2 regions of the Bacillus carboniphilus genome follow, and region 2 is predicted to be linked to the other one. Evidence: a T-box and tRNA genes for the amino acid it is inferred to sense, from the RefSeq annotation. Region 2 holds a T-box; the other holds one or more tRNA genes.
What was found. A T-box is a leader RNA that pairs with one kind of tRNA and senses whether it is charged. The one in region 2 lies ahead of trpS (tryptophan--tRNA ligase), so its partner is inferred to be a tRNA-Trp.
Positions count from the first base shown of each region.

Region 1: it has a tRNA-Trp gene. The T-box ahead of trpS (tryptophan--tRNA ligase) is inferred to sense a tRNA for this amino acid. The anticodon was not compared.

Region 1 covers NZ_CP129013.1:3,611-12,113, reverse strand. Annotated here, with positions in the region: gene LC087_RS00130 (hypothetical protein) at 28-624, shown strand; gene LC087_RS00125 (hypothetical protein) at 743-985, opposite strand; tRNA gene LC087_RS00120 (tRNA-Leu) at 1,293-1,374, opposite strand; tRNA gene LC087_RS00115 (tRNA-Leu) at 1,394-1,479, opposite strand; tRNA gene LC087_RS00110 (tRNA-Cys) at 1,488-1,561, opposite strand; tRNA gene LC087_RS00105 (tRNA-Gly) at 1,566-1,640, opposite strand; tRNA gene LC087_RS00100 (tRNA-Gln) at 1,690-1,764, opposite strand; tRNA gene LC087_RS00095 (tRNA-His) at 2,032-2,107, opposite strand; tRNA gene LC087_RS00090 (tRNA-Trp) at 2,134-2,207, opposite strand; tRNA gene LC087_RS00085 (tRNA-Tyr) at 2,216-2,300, opposite strand; tRNA gene LC087_RS00080 (tRNA-Thr) at 2,319-2,391, opposite strand; tRNA gene LC087_RS00075 (tRNA-Phe) at 2,410-2,485, opposite strand; tRNA gene LC087_RS00070 (tRNA-Asp) at 2,497-2,572, opposite strand; tRNA gene LC087_RS00065 (tRNA-Met) at 2,576-2,652, opposite strand; tRNA gene LC087_RS00060 (tRNA-Val) at 2,821-2,896, opposite strand; tRNA gene LC087_RS00055 (tRNA-Glu) at 2,905-2,979, opposite strand; tRNA gene LC087_RS00050 (tRNA-Ser) at 3,003-3,095, opposite strand; tRNA gene LC087_RS00045 (tRNA-Asn) at 3,099-3,173, opposite strand; rRNA gene rrf (5S ribosomal RNA) at 3,183-3,298, opposite strand; rRNA gene LC087_RS00035 (23S ribosomal RNA) at 3,710-6,637, opposite strand; rRNA gene LC087_RS00030 (16S ribosomal RNA) at 6,968-8,503, opposite strand, start outside.
Region 2 covers NZ_CP129013.1:300,981-309,483, reverse strand. Annotated here, with positions in the region: gene opp3C (oligopeptide ABC transporter permease) at 1-655, opposite strand, end outside; partial or broken gene opp3b (oligopeptide ABC transporter permease) at 655-1,585, opposite strand; gene LC087_RS01570 (peptide ABC transporter substrate-binding protein) at 1,724-3,397, opposite strand; gene LC087_RS01565 (DUF3899 domain-containing protein) at 3,681-4,040, shown strand; T-box leader at 4,086-4,318, shown strand; gene trpS (tryptophan--tRNA ligase) at 4,368-5,357, shown strand; gene LC087_RS01555 (YjbA family protein) at 5,404-6,150, opposite strand; gene LC087_RS01550 (DUF2268 domain-containing putative Zn-dependent protease) at 6,302-7,066, opposite strand; gene fabF (beta-ketoacyl-ACP synthase II) at 7,189-8,430, opposite strand.

The DNA of each region.
Region 1 (8,503 bases), 300 kb from region 2:
AACAAATGATATGAGCGAGGGAAGGACATGGGTAAAGGTGACATTTATATTCTAGTTTTTATCATCATAATATGGGCTCTTTTTATTGCAACAACAGTATTTGATTTTAAAAAACAAACAGGAAAACGCATTATTACTAAAAGAAATATTTTTACAGGGATTGCTGGATTTGTTACCATCATTGAATTTATATTGTTATCTTATATTAATGAAACTCTATACAAAAATGTGATGAATTCCTCTGCATTATATGTATTCCTAATTTTTCAGCCATTAGCCGTATTTAGAGCTTTCGAAAAAGACAGTAAGATTTTAATTTATAACAGGATTAAGAAAAATTATCAAAAAGTGATTATTATTTTACTTTTCTTTTGTATCGCACCAATATCTTATTTCTCAATAAAACCTGAATTCACTTTTCAAGAAGCATATGAAAAGGTAAAAGAGTTAGAGTCTGAGAGAAATATTGAGATTGTAAAACCAGGAGATTCTGATAGAAATATTGCTCCATTTGGTGGAACCGACAATTTTGTATTAGCTTTTTATAGTTTCGATTTTCATCCAGGTACTGCCTTTTTAGTTCATCCTAATACTGGAAAGATTATTGAGATGGAATTCGAGTAAGACACTATAAATGGACTGTTCATTAGCAGTCATTTACTAAATATTTGAGATGCATAAGAGTCAATTATTCCACGAATAATTGACTCTAAACATTTAACACCTCAAGAAATTAAATTATTTAAGCGGGGTAATCTTTACTTTTACCTATTAATTCTTTTTTGAAAAATTCAATATACCTAATTTCCAGTTGGTGAAGGAGATTAATCTTTGCTTGATATTCCGCTACAAATACATCCTCTAGCGTACCTGTTATGCTTTCACTATTCTTTAGTTTGTTTTTATGGTGTTCCAATAGTTCTTCGTATATTTCTCGCTCAAGGACTAATTCCCTGCTTAAAAATTCTTCTATCTTCTCTCTCATCCTCTTCAACCTCTTTTCTTAGAATTAATTATAAATTAGTATGAACCGTATTAACGTTGCTTAAACAATCAAAGATTTTACTCTATAATAACCTGTAAAATCCCATCCAGTTTAGAATAATCTATCTATCATGTTATGCAGTAACATTTTTAAACCGGAATACCGTTCCGAAAAGTACGGTTGTGTTCATAATAGATTTCAGGTAGTCTAAATAGTTAATAAACACAAAAAACGTTTCCCACAATTGAGAAACGTTGATATTACAAAATATTCAATGTTAATAAACAAAAATAAACTTGAAATATGATACCGGTGGTCGGGGTCGAACCGACACTCCATAAGGAACACGATTTTGAGTCGTGCGCGTCTGCCAATTCCGCCACACCGGCTAAAAAAGTATTTGATTAATGCCGAGGGCCGGACTTGAACCGGCACGGTAGTCACCTACCGCAGGATTTTAAGTCCTGTGTGTCTGCCAATTCCACCACCCCGGCATGGGTAATGGAGGCGGCAACCGGATTTGAACCGGTGATAAAGGTTTTGCAGACCTCTGCCTTACCACTTGGCTATGCCGCCACTTTGGAGCGGAAGACGGGATTCGAACCCGCGACCCCCACCTTGGCAAGGTGATGTTCTACCACTGAACTACTTCCGCAAGTATATATTATATATATGATTTTCTATTCATATTATACTAAAAAGAATGGCTGGGCTAGCTGGATTCGAACCAGCGCATCACGGAATCAAAATCCGTTGCCTTACCGCTTGGCTATAGCCCATTGAATAATCTCCATGAATAACCTTCTTCGATTAAACATCATGAATGTACTTCGCACAATGATTTTTTGAATATGCTTCATTGAGTTACTTCAAGAAGAATCATTGACATAACAATAAAAATAAATACTACTTATAGAATGTTAGTTCCATGAATAACCTTCTTCGACTAAGCTTCATGAATTTACATCGCAAGATGATTTTTTGTGATTATACTTCATATATTACCTGTATAATTACATTCATTCAATTAAAACTATATCAGCAAATGGGGCGATTGATGGGAATCGAACCCACGAGTGCCAGAGCCACAATCTGGTGCGTTAACCACTTCGCCACAACCGCCATATATAGTTGAAAAATTAATTAATTGGCAGGGGTAGTAGGAATCGAACCCACACCGGAGGTTTTGGAGACCTCTGTTCTACCTTTAAACTATACCCCTATCAAAAATGGTGGAGGGGGACGGATTCGAACCGCCGAACCCTGAGGGAGCGGATTTACAGTCCGCCGCGTTTAGCCACTTCGCTACCCCTCCATATGAAATTTCAGACAGTGCCGGCGAGAGGACTTGAACCCCCAACCTACTGATTACAAGTCAGTTGCTCTACCAATTGAGCTACCCCGGCATATAAAATAATCATTAGTGGTGGCTTGGGACGGAATCGAACCGCCGACACATGGATTTTCAGTCCATTGCTCTACCAACTGAGCTACCAAGCCTATGTATTATATGGCGGTCCCGACGGGAATCGAACCCGCGATCTCCTGCGTGACAGGCAGGCATGTTAACCGCTACACCACGGGACCTTTTGGTTGCGGGGGCAGGATTTGAACCTGCGACCTTCGGGTTATGAGCCCGACGAGCTACCAGACTGCTCCACCCCGCGATAATAATAAAGTATATTGTTATTCTATGCTCTTAGTTAGCATGGACTGTCCCGATCTCAGGTTGTTTACTCTTTGATGCTACTTGATCGGTACAACTTGCTGTGTGATTCGACGATGCTTTTGCTCGTTGCTCCACCCCGCGGTAATATTAGTTGTTCTTGAATTAATGGTGGAGGATGACGGGATCGAACCGCCGACCCCTTGCTTGTAAGGCAAGTGCTCTCCCAGCTGAGCTAATCCTCCGTTAATCTTGGTGACCCGTACGGGATTCGAACCCGTGTTACCGCCGTGAAAGGGCGGTGTCTTAACCGCTTGACCAACGGGCCATATATTTTAAAATCTAGTGAACTGGCGGAGAGCAAGGGATTCGAACCCTTGAGACAGCGTTAACCGTCTACACGATTTCCAATCGTGCTCCTTCGACCTCTCGGACAGCCTCTCCAAGTGGCTCCGCAGGTAGGATTCGAACCTACGACCGTTCGGTTAACAGCCGAATGCTCTACCACTGAGCTACTGCGGATCAATATTAGCCTGGCAACGTCCTACTCTCACAGGGGGAGACCCCCAACTACCATCGGCGCTAAAGAGCTTAACTTCCGTGTTCGGCATGGGAACGGGTGTGGCCTCTTTGCCATCATCACCAGACATATGGTTTACGGCTTTTGATAAACGGCGCATTTTTTTGTCATCTTCTTTCGTCAACGTCGTCACGTACTGGAGTACGCTCCTCGGTTTCCTCAGTTAATTCCTCAAACTGCTTGTTTCTCAAAACCCTTTTATTCTTAACTTAGGCTTCATTTGAAAAGGCGCATTTTTTTGTCATCTTCTTTCGTCGACGCCGTCACGTACTGAAGTACGCTCAAACCTCTCCTCAGTTGATTCCTTAAACTATTTACCTCTCAAAACCCTTTTTCTTCTTACTTTGTTTTAATCGCTAAATTATTAATTCTTTTTAAAAGCAACACAAATCTTATTATACTAGGAATGAAGAAAAAATCAAGTGTTTTTTCATTCTTTCAAAACTAAATAACGAAGGGTAACAAGAATCGCATGTGTGTGGTTAAGTCCTCGATCGATTAGTATTCGTCAGCTCCATGTGTCACCACACGTCCACCTCGAACCTATCAACCTGATCATCTTTCAGGGATCTTACTCTATTGCTAGATGGGAAATCTCATCTTGAGGAGGGCTTCATGCTTAGATGCTTTCAGCACTTATCCCTTCCGCACATAGCTACCCAGCGATGCCTTTGGCAAGACAACTGGTACACCAGCGGTGCGTCCATCCCGGTCCTCTCGTACTAAGGACAGCTCCTCTCAAATTTCCTGCGCCCACGACGGATAGGGACCGAACTGTCTCACGACGTTCTGAACCCAGCTCGCGTACCGCTTTAATGGGCGAACAGCCCAACCCTTGGGACCGACTACAGCCCCAGGATGCGATGAGCCGACATCGAGGTGCCAAACCTCCCCGTCGATGTGGACTCTTGGGGGAGATAAGCCTGTTATCCCCGGGGTAGCTTTTATCCGTTGAGCGATGGCCCTTCCATGCGGAACCACCGGATCACTAAGCCCGACTTTCGTCCCTGCTCGACTTGTAGGTCTCGCAGTCGTTCTCCTTGTGCCTTTACACTCTACGAATGATTTCCAACCATTCTGAGGGAACCTTTGGGCGCCTCCGTTACTTTTTAGGAGGCGACCGCCCCAGTCAAACTGCCCACCTGACACTGTCTCCCACCCGGATGACGGGTGCGGGTTAGAAGGTCAATACAGCCAGGGTAGTATCCCAAAGACGCCTCCACCGAAGCTAGCGCTCCGGCTTCCAAGGCTCCTACCTATTCTGTACAAGCTGTACCAACATTCAATATCAGGCTACAGTAAAGGCTCACGGGGTCTTTCCGTCCTGTCGCGGGTAACCTGCATCTTCACAGGTACTATAATTACACCGAGTCTCTCGTTGAGACAGTGCCCAGATCGTTGCGCCTTTCGTGCGGGTCGGAACTTACCCGACAAGGAATTTCGCTACCTTAGGACCGTTATAGTTACGGCCGCCGTTTACTGGGGCTTCGGTTCACACCTTCGCTTACGCTAAGCGCTCCCCTTAACCTTCCAGCACCGGGCAGGCGTCAGCCCCTATACTTCGCCTTACGGCTTCGCAGAGACCTGTGTTTTTGCTAAACAGTCGCCTGGGCCTTTTCACTGCGGCTCTCTCGGGCTTGCACCCTACCAGAGCACCCCTTCTCCCGAAGTTACGGGGTCATTTTGCCGAGTTCCTTAACGAGAGTTCTCTCGATCACCTTAGGATTCTCTCCTCGCCTACCTGTGTCGGTTTGCGGTACGGGCACCTCCCACCTCGTTAGAGGCTTTTCTTGGCAGTGTGGAATCAGGAACTTCGGTACTCTATTTCCCTCGCCATCACAAACTCAGCCTTCATGATGAGCGGATTTGCCTACTCATCAGCCTACCTGCTTGGACGCGGCGATCCAGTGCCGCGCTTACCCTATCCTCCTGCGTCCCCCCATCACTCAAATGGTGGGGAGGTGGTACAGGAATATCAACCTGTTGTCCATCGCCTACGCCTTTCGGCCTCGGCTTAGGTCCCGACTAACCCTGAGCGGACGAGCCTTCCTCAGGAAACCTTAGGCATTCGGTGGAGGGGATTCTCACCCCTCTTTCGCTACTCATACCGGCATTCTCACTTCTAAGCGCTCCACCAGTCCTTCCGGTCTGGCTTCACCGCCCTTAGAACGCTCTCCTACCACTGTTCCATACGGAACAGTCCGCGCTTTCGGTGATACGTTTAGCCCCGGTACATTTTCGGCGCAGAGTCACTCGACCAGTGAGTATTACGCACTCTTTAAATGGTGGTCGCTTCTAAGCCAACATCCTGGTTGTCTAAGCAACTCCACATCCTTTTCCACTTAACGTATACTTTGGGACCTTAGCTGGCGGTCTGGGCTGTTTCCCTCTTGACTACGGATCTTATCACTCGCAGTCTGACTCCCAAGAATAAGTTTCTGGCATTCGGAGTTTGACTGAATTCGGTAACCCGATGAGGGCCCCTAGTCCAATCAGTGCTCTACCTCCATAACTCTCATCTTGAGGCTAGCCCTAAAGCTATTTCGGAGAGAACCAGCTATCTCCAAGTTCGATTGGAATTTCTCCGCTACCCACACCTCATCCCCGCACTTTTCAACGTGCGTGGGTTCGGGCCTCCATTCAGTGTTACCTGAACTTCACCCTGGACATGGGTAGATCACCTGGTTTCGGGTCTACGACCCTATACTCTATTCGCCCTACTTAAGACTCGCTTTCGCTACGGCTCCGCCTTATCAGCTTAACCTTGCATAGGATCGTAACTCGCCGGTTCATTCTACAAAAGGCACGCCATCACCCGTTAACGGGCTCTGACTACTTGTAAGCACACGGTTTCAGGATCTCTTTCACTCCCCGCCAGGGTGCTTTTCACCTTTCCTCACGGTACTGGTTCACTATCGGTCACTAGGGAGTATTTAGCCTTGGGAGATGGTCCTCCTGCTTCCGGCAGGATTCCTCGTGTCCCGCCGTACTCAGGATCCACTCTGGAGAGAATGAGATTTTGACTACAGGATTGTTACCTTCTCTGATGGGCCTTTCCAGACCTCTTCATCTATCTCATTCCTTTGTAACTCCGTATAGAGTGTCCTACAACCCCAAGAGGAAACCTCTTGGTTTGGGCTAATTCCGTTTCGCTCGCCGCTACTCAGGAAATCGCGTTTGCTTTCCTCTCCTCCGGGTACTTAGATGTTTCAGTTCCCCGGGTGTGCCTTCCATATCCTATGTATTCAGATATGGATCCTACTCCATTACGAGTAGGGGGTTTCCCCATTCGGATATCTCCGGATCAAAGCTTACTTACAGCTCCCCGAAGCGTTTCGGCGTTAGTCCCGTCCTTCATCGGCTCCTAGTGCCAAGGCATCCACCGTGCGCTCTTTCTAACTTAACCGTTAGAATCTATCTTTTTGACTTTTCAGTAGTTCAAAAACTCTTGAAAAAATGACGGTCGAATAACTTTGTTGTCTCGCTACTCCACTCCTCATGTACAGAGTACGTACACTGTGGTGCTCATAGCTTCGACGCCTCGTTCTTCTCGGCCCTTTTCCCTTCGCTTTTTGAACAAGATCTTTCAGTCATAAATCACAATTTTGATGTCTTGTCATTTCGTTATTTAGTTTTCAAAGAACGAAGTCTTTCTGTTTGAGAGATGATCTCTCAAAACTAAACAAACCAAAAAGAGTCTTTACGTTTATGTCTCGAAAGAGACAGTTTTCCTTAGAAAGGAGGTGATCCAGCCGCACCTTCCGATACGGCTACCTTGTTACGACTTCACCCCAATCATCTGTCCCACCTTAGGCGGCTGGCTCCCCTAAAAGGGTTACCCTACCGACTTCGGGTGTTACAAACTCTCGTGGTGTGACGGGCGGTGTGTACAAGACCCGGGAACGTATTCACCGCGGCATGCTGATCCGCGATTACTAGCGATTCCGGCTTCATGTAGGCGAGTTGCAGCCTACAATCCGAACTGAGAATGGATTTTTGGGATTGGCTTCACTTTGCAGCTTCGCTGCCCTTTGTTCCATCCATTGTAGCACGTGTGTAGCCCAGGTCATAAGGGGCATGATGATTTGACGTCATCCCCACCTTCCTCCGGTTTGTCACCGGCAGTCACCTTAGAGTGCCCAACTGAATGCTGGCAACTAAGATCAAGGGTTGCGCTCGTTGCGGGACTTAACCCAACATCTCACGACACGGTGACGACAACCATGCACCACCTGTCACTTCGTCCCCCGAAAGGGAACCTTCTATCTCTAGAAGTAGCGAAGGATGTCAAGACCTGGTAAGGTTCTTCGTGTTGCTTCGAATTAAACCACATGCTCCACCGCTTGTGCGGGTCCCCGTCAATTCCTTTGAGTTTCAGTCTTGCGACCGTACTCCCCAGGCGGAGTGCTTAATGCGTTTGCTGCAGCACTAAAGGGCGGAAACCCTCTAACACTTAGCACTCATCGTTTACGGCGTGGACTACCAGGGTATCTAATCCTGTTCGCTCCCCACGCTTTCGCGCCTCAGCGTCAGTTACAGACCAGAGAGTCGCCTTCGCCACTGGTGTTCCTCCACATCTCTACGCATTTCACCGCTACACGTGGAATTCCACTCTCCTCTTCTGCACTCAAGTTCCCCAGTTTCCAATGACCGCTCGCGGTTGAGCCGCGAGATTTCACATCAGACTTAAAGAACCGCCTGCGCGCGCTTTACGCCCAATAATTCCGGACAACGCTTGCCACCTACGTATTACCGCGGCTGCTGGCACGTAGTTAGCCGTGGCTTTCTGGTTAGGTACCGTCAAGGTACCGCCCTATTCGAACGATACTTGTTCTTCCCTAACAACAGAGCTTTACGATCCGAAAACCTTCTTCACTCACGCGGCGTTGCTCCGTCAGACTTTCGTCCATTGCGGAAGATTCCCTACTGCTGCCTCCCGTAGGAGTCTGGGCCGTGTCTCAGTCCCAGTGTGGCCGATCACCCTCTCAGGTCGGCTACGCATCGTCGCCTTGGTGAGCCGTTACCTCACCAACTAGCTAATGCGCCGCGGGCCCATCTGTAAGCGATAGCTAAAAGCCACCTTTCAACTTTAGACTAGGTAGTCTTAAGGTTCATCCGGTATTAGCCCCGGTTTCCCGGAGTTATCCCCGTCTTACAGGCAGGTTGCCCACGTGTTACTCACCCGTTCGCCGCTAACACTATGAAAAGCAAGCTTTTCATAGTGTTCGCTCGACTTGCATGTATTAGGCACGCCGCCAGCGTTCGTCCTGAG
Region 2 (8,503 bases):
TAGATATCCAACCTGTCAATGCAATAGCAATGGTGATAGATAATATCCCTGGCTTTAAGACAAGAATCATTAAAATAACGATAACAAGGTTAGGAATTCCAGTTAAGATTTCGATAAATCTTTGCATCAAATTATCGACACGACCACCGTAATACCCAGATATTCCACCATAGGCTACTCCAATAACCATATCAATTAATGCAGCTAGAAAGGCAATGTATAAAGATACTCTCGTACCCATCCAAACACGAGTCCAAAGGTCTCTACCTAAACTATCTGTTCCGAACCAATAGTACGTATCGACTCCTTTTTGTTCATAAACGTCTGTCGTTACACCATTATCCGTTTTCGTTCCATCAAAACCTAAAAAAGAAATATTCTCTAGCGCTTGTACTTTCGGAGGAAGACTCGCATGTGAAATGTTTTGTGCATCATATTCTTTAGAGCTTAATAATGGAGCAAATGCTGCTAACAAAGTAACCAATATTAAAATAAATGCACTGAAAACAGCTGCTTTATTCTTCCTTAATACAAGCCAAGCATCTTGCCAATAAGATAGACTAGGCTTCGATATCTTTTCCGTTGCCTCTAAGTCCATTTTAGCGGGTTCAAATAAACCTGGTTTTATATCTTCTGTATATTGTTTATCGGACATTATTTTTTCCCTCCCGCTAATCTAATTCGAGGATCAATGACCCCATAAAGAATATCCACAATAAAAATAACAACAACAAATAAAACAGAGAAAAATATAGTCGTCCCCATTATGACAGGATAATCATTAACTATTATTGATGTGACAAATTGTTCACCAATTCCAGGAACAGAGAAAACTTTTTCAATAACTAGCGTCCCAGTCATTAAACCTACCGTTAAAGGTCCTAAAACCGTTATCACGGGAATAAGAGCATTTCTTAAAGCATGTTTAAAAGCTACTTCAAAAAAAGTTTGCTCCTTTAGCTTTTGCTAACGTAATAAAGTCAGACCCCAGCACCTCTATCATTTCGGTACGCATAAATCGAGCCGTAATGGCCAACGGAAATACGCCTAGAGCAATCGTAGGAAGAATGGTATGAGCAAAGCTGTCCCAAAAGGCTACTGGTAGTATTTCCCATTTAACTGCAAAATAATATTGTAATAGCGCAGCGAAAACAAACGAAGGGATAGAAACAAAGATAACTGTTAAAAAGGTTGAAAAATAATCAATCCAAGTATTCTGTTTTAATGCCGCAATGATTCCAAGTAACAAACCTAATACTACACCAAAAACCATTGCTTGAAATCCGAGTGTAGCAGAAGGTCCTATCCGATCAAGTAATAGTTTGGTAACTTCCGTATCACCAAACTTGAAAGAAACCCCTAAGTCTCCTTTAAGTAAATTCAACATGTAATTTGCATATTGAACAGGTACTGGATCAGCTAAACCATATTTTTCGTTCAGCACTTCTACTTGTGCATCCGAAAGCTTATCTTGAAGAGTAAAAGGAGATCCTGGTAATATCTTCATGAGAAAGAAGGTTATTGTGGTAATAAGAAAAAGAGTGATAACCATATAGATTATCCGTTGAGTAATATATTTGGCCAACTAGAGCACCTCCTAAAAAATTTCACTTTCATATTATCCTTCAAAAATAATTTTTTTTCAACTCAAGATGAAAAGAGAGTATATACACATAGCTCATATACTCTCTTCCCATTAATATTTTTATTTTATTAGGTAAGATTATTTTTCAATTTTTGTCCATTTGAATGAAAAATCTGGACCAAATGTATGAATGTAACGATCCTTGACATATGGTTGCGTTAATCTAGATATACCACGTTGGTAAAGAGGAACAATCGCTGCATCTTCTTCTAATAAGATTCTTTCAGCTTCTTGTAAGGCTTCAAAACGCTCTACTGGTTTTTGCGCTAACGTAGTATTAGCTTCTTCAATTAGTTTGTCATACTCTGAGTTAGAATATGCCATAAAGTTATGTCCACCATCAGTTACCCATAAATCAGAGAATGTCATAGGGTCTTTGTAGTCAGGTCCCCATCCAGCAACTTGAATTTGATAATCCATTTCCTTGTCACGCTCAATACGTACACTGAATGGTACTGGAGCTAAGTCAATTGTTAATCCTTCAAGTACTGTCTCTAATTGATTTTTTAAATACGCATCAGATTTCTTAGATGTTTCAGTGTCTCCACCTAATATTTCCAACGTAACTTCTTCCATACCTAATTCGTCTAACCCTTTTTCCCAATACTCTTTCGCTTTATCCACATCATATCCTAAGAAATCACCGTTCGCTTCTCTAAAGTCTGCTCCAGTGTCAGGGTTTGAAACAAAGTTTTTAGGAACAGCGAAGTATGCTGGAATTGAACCGTTTTTCAAGATACCGTCTGTTAAGCCTTGTTTATCAATCGCATAGTTAAGAGCCATACGGATATTTTTATTTGCAAGGATTTCATTTTCTTGATTTAATTTCAACCAGAAAATAACTGGTTCACCATATTGCATTAAATCTTCATGGTCTGTGTATTTATCAACAAAATCAGATGATAAAGCAATTGTATCAACTTCGCCTGTCTCATAAAGATTAACAGATGTACTTGGCTCTTTTACTACTTTTACAGTAACTTTTTCAAGAGATACTGCATCTTTATCCCAGTAAGTATCGCTCTTCTCCATGTTCCATGAAGTAGCTGTTGTTCCATCCCAATCTGTAAGAACAAATGGTCCATTGTAGACAAGGTTATCACTAGTTTTTGCATAGTCATCACCTTGTTCTTCAACATATGATTTATTTTGAGGTAAGAACGTTGCGAACGTCATTAAAGATTCAAAGTAAGGAAGTGGTTTCACTAATTGAATTTCTAATGTTTTTTCATCTAATGCTTTAATTCCTAATTCACTTGGATCTTTTTCATCAGCCGCAATTTCTGTTGCGTTAAGAATTTTACCACCCATCATATAAGGGCCATATTCAGATCCAGTTTTAGGATTTACAGCACGTTGCCAAGCATAAACGAAGTCTTCTGCAACTACAGGATCTCCATTTGACCATTCAGCATCTCTTAACTTAATCGTATAAGTTTTACCGTCTTCACTTATTTCCGGTTCACCTTCAGCCAAACCTTCAACAACTTCATCATTTTCACCTAAACGGTATAAACCTTCAAACACTTGGTTCATGACGTTAAATGATACTGCATCTGTTCCCATAACGGTATCCATCGTTGGGATTTCAGCACTTTCTAATGTATTTAATACTTGCTCTACACTTTCAGTAGTATCTTTTTCTTCATCTTTATCACCTTCTGCATTATCAGATCCACCGCTACAAGCAGTTAGAACTAAGCTCAGTACTAATGATAAAATTAAAAATACTGAAAATTTGTTTTTTAACATAAACTTTACCTCCTGAAAATTGATTTGTAATCTAAATGTAATTATATATTAAAAATGAATCTTGTACATACTAAATTTACAGAAAAATTTAAAAAACTCTTATGCGATGCTTTTCAATGAGAAAAAAATAGGTATAAAGACCTATATAAAAATAACTGAAAAATATAAATTATTGGTGTTTATTCGCCAAAAATTATAAATATACTCTGCAATAATTGAAAGAAACTCGCTTTACGGATATACTATTTTTGAATTGATAATTCATATAAGGATAGGTGAACCAATGCTCTTAAGAAAGACAATGTATATATATACTATCTCTTTATTTCTTTCTCTAATGATCAGTTTTTCAATTGAAAGAACAAATATGTTGCTCCACTTCATCAATAGTACCTTTTATTTAGCGAGTGGCCTTATTATCGTCTCTTCATTTTTGTTTACGACAAAAAAAGGGTTCTTTGACGCCATTACGATCAGCTTTCGCAAAGTTCTTCCCACTATTAGTAATAGATGGGACAGAGATGATTTAGAAGAAATGAGCATTCCTTCTGAACTAGTATCATTTAATATTTCCGCCATCTTTACTGCGGGAATGGCTCTATTAGCAACAATGCTTCTATCCTTACTTTTCTTTTATTATTGATGTGTTGTATAATATTTATTCAACATAATTGAATGAGTTAAATCTTTTAAATCGATGAGAAAGAGTAGTACATATTGCCAGCATTTAAGAGAGCTTGTGGTTGGTGTAAACAAGTATGAAGCAATGTGGAATGGACTTTCGAGTTTTTTTCTGAAATTGACAGAACCATCATTGGATGTCGAGTAGTAGGGAAAGACGTTTGTCAGGCGTTAACGACTAAGTGGAAAGCAATAACTTGCTTTCAATAAGGGTGGTACCACGGTCCATTCGTCCCTTTTTATCGGGGATGAGTGGACCTTTTTATATTTCATTTAAGGAGTTGTTACAATGGAAACCATATTTTCAGGCATACAGCCTACTGGAAATGTCACACTAGGAAATTATATTGGAGCAATGAAACAATTTGTACCATTACAAAACGATTACGAATGTTACTTTTGTATCGTAGATCAGCATGCCATTACGGTTTATCAAGACCGACTCGAACTTAGAAAAAACATTAAAAGTTTAGCAGCGCTTTATTTATCAGTTGGTCTCGATCCAGAAAAAGCAACTATTTTTGTTCAATCGGAAGTTCCAGCACATGCTCAAGCAGCATGGATGATGCAATGTATTGCCTATATTGGAGAATTGGAAAGAATGACACAATTTAAAGACAAATCAAAAGGGAAAGAAGCTGTATCAGCTGGGTTATTAACATACCCTCCATTAATGGCAGCCGATATTCTTTTATATAAAACGAATTTAGTACCTGTTGGCGAAGACCAAAAACAACATATTGAACTTACAAGAAACTTAGCAGAAAGATTTAATAACAAATATAATGACATCTTTACCATTCCCGAACCGATGATTCCTAAAGTCGGTGCAAGAATTATGTCATTACAGGAACCAACGAAAAAAATGAGCAAGTCTGATCCTAATCAAAAATCATTTATTACATTGTTAGATTCAGAAAAACAAATTGAAAAGAAAATAAAAAGTGCAGTAACGGATTCAGAAGGAATCGTAAAGTTTGATGTAGAAAATAAGCCTGGCGTCTCGAACCTTTTAGCGATTTACTCTATATTAGAGAATGTTTCAATTACTTCCTTAGAAGAGAAGTATCAAGGAAAAGGATATGGGGAATTTAAAGGAGATTTAGCTGAGGTAGTTAAAAATGCACTTCTTCCTATTCAGGAACGCTACTATAACCTGATTGACTCTAAAGAACTCGATGATATTTTAGATCAAGGAGCCGATAAAGCAAATAAAGTTGCTATTAAAATGATAAAGAAGATGGAAAAAGCAATGGGACTTGGTAGAGTCAAAAAATAAACAATGGAAGAAGGGAGCGTTTAAAATACTGTACGCTCCCTTTTTTTTAATTCACTTTATATTCTTGTTCTAAGTCCCAAAGTTTTTCAAAGAAAGGTTGCCCTTTCACTAATCGTTCACAAAGGTGTAAATGCCTTTCTCCCCAACCATCAATGACTTCTTCATAAAGCATTTGAAAAGTTTGTTCGAATGATTTATTCCTTATATTCCTATACATACTTGGATCCCATTCTGTATACCAATATTGGATCTCAGCCGTATTTTTCGTTGATTGTAAATGATCTAAAGCCATGAATAAAAGTTGTTTTAGCTGCCTTTCTTTCCGGGTCAATCCTCTCATATGTTCGGGTGACAATGATAAGATGTGATGATATTTTTCACTATCTTCAACAGTCCAATCATATTGTTCTACTTGAGCGTCCTTTATCATTTCATACACTAATTGTTCTTGCCTAGGAATTAAACGGCTTTTTCTAATTGGAATTGCATATCCCATTGTATCAACAGCAATAATCCCCGTTCCATCTGTCACAATGAAACAATACTCAAGTTGAATTCGCTCATGATTCTTTCTTATATATGCTTTTTGATGAATTTCTTTAAGTAAGCCTGATGGTAATTCAGAAAGATTATTCTCAATATAATCATATAAGAGCTTATCCAGTTTTAGTAAAGGTACTTGATCAAGAAGCTCCACTCCGTCATCTTTTCTCCATTCATGGTAGTGACACACGTTGTAACCGTTTTCTTCACCCTCAAACCAATTAACCCAAACATCATGAAGAAATAACATCTCTACCCCTCATTTCAATCGAATTTGTGATTCAGTATGGGCAGAATTACTAACATTTATTCCAAAATCTCCACAATTGTCCTTTTTATATTCCTTATTCTTTAACGACTAAAAAATAACGGCCTTTTTATTTCTTTTCTTAAGATCCTCTTTATTTTTGAATCACGGCTTTCGGCTCTAAATCAAAACATTCCTCCGTCTTTTTTTCAGACTTTTTCATATAATCTTTCACGACCCTATACCCTACAGAATAACCAACCATTTTCGGATAAAAACCAGTTCCATATAAAAGCTGGTGGTACTTTCTGCTGTCTCTTGGAAGTTGATAATTTGGTAAAATAAGATTTCCCCACCATTTTAATGCTATTTTTTCCGGTACTTCCTCCGCCCAACTTGCTGTATATCCTTCTCCTAAGCGTTCTCTCACTGCATTTTCAGCTAAACCTTCCATTATAATAGTGTCCAATAAATTATAATCTTCCTCATTCTTTGTGTAATGTTGCAAACGAACAACATGATGATACTCATGTGTTAAAATAGCCTGTATATCTTCATCAGAAGCTGATGAAGTTAAGAAAAGAAAAAGTTTGTCACAAAAAGCTAGTCCAGATCGACCATTAAATTCCTTTTGTATACGGTTGCTCGTAGGGTCAACTGGTAATATAAAAATTGGCACATCCTTCCCTTGCCACTCTTCTCTTAATTGCTCGTATGATTCTGCAACTCTTTTCCAAATATTTTTTTCGATCATGGCTTCCATAATGGTTTTGGATATCGTTCCTTTATAAAGTCCATGCTGAATTAATAAATCTCGTATAAACCGAGCATTTGTTTTTTCTTGAAAATACCTCTTTAAACGCTCACTTATATATAAGTTTGATCGGTTAATCTCCAGCCATTCTTTTGTGTTTTTCACGCCCAATAAAATCCCCTCCACTACAACCCATTTTATGAATTCCGGAGGATTATGGTTCGTTTATGCAAGCATAAAAAAAGAACTATCCAAGACTTTCATGGATAGCTCTCTTAAATTGATGATTAGCTTTCATATTTTTTAAAGATGATCGACGCATTATGACCGCCAAAACCAAATGAATTACTTAAAATGGCTCTCACTTCCGCTCTTCTTGCCTTATTTGGAACATAATCTAAATCACAATAGGGATCGGGCGTTTCATAGTTAATCGTTGGTGGTATCATTCCTTTTTCGATCGCTAAAATGGACAAGATTGCTTCCACTCCACCTGCAGCCCCTAGTAAATGACCCGTCATCGATTTTGTTGAACTTATGGCTAGCTTATATGCATGTTCTCCAAAAACTGTTTTAATGGCCATCGTTTCAAACTTGTCATTGTACTCTGTACTTGTTCCATGTGCATTAATATAGTCTATGTCATTAGGGCTTAATCCTGCATCCTTTAATGCAAGGTTCATAGCTCTTGCTCCTCCTTCACCATCTTGTGCTGGAGAAGTGATATGATAGGCATCCGCAGTAGCTCCATAACCACTAAGTTCCGCGTAAATATGTGCACCTCTTGCTAAAGCGTGGTCGAGCTCTTCAAGAACGAGAATCCCTGCCCCTTCACCCATGACAAACCCATCGCGGTTTAAATCAAATGGACGACTTGCTTTTGTTGGGTCTGTATTAAATGAGAGAGCTTTTACAGAACTAAACCCTGCTAGTGACATTTTTGTAAAAGGAGCTTCAGTTCCTCCTGCGATCATTACATCTGCATCCCCACGTTCAATGACCTTAGAAGCATCGCCAATGGAATTCGTTCCTGTTGCACAAGCCGTTACTGTACAAGAATTCATTCCCTTTGCACCTAGAAAGATTGATACTTGACCTGCAGCCATATCAGGAATCATCATCGGAATGAAGAACGGACTCACGCGCCTTGTCCCTTTCTCTTTAAACACATCATATTGTTTCTCGTACGTTTCCATTCCACCAATTCCTGAACCGATCCACACACCTACTCGCTCTGCGTTTTGGTCATTAATCGTTAAGCTCGCATCTTCCACAGCCATTTTTGCTGCCGCTAAAGCATATTGAGTGAAACGATCCATTTTCCGAGCATCTTTCTTTTCCATATAATTTTCCGGGTTAAATTCATTCATCTCAGCAGCTACTTTTGCTGGATAATCATCCTTATTTAAACGTGTAAGTTCACCTACACCTGATTTTCCTAATATCGCATTTTCCCACGTTTCGTTTGCACTTAACCCTATCGGTGTAACAGCTCCAAGTCCTGTAACTACCACTCTTTTTCTTGTCATTGTTTCATTTACACCTCACTATTTAATATCTATAAAAAAATAATTATACACAAGCTATTTTTTCAATCGATCT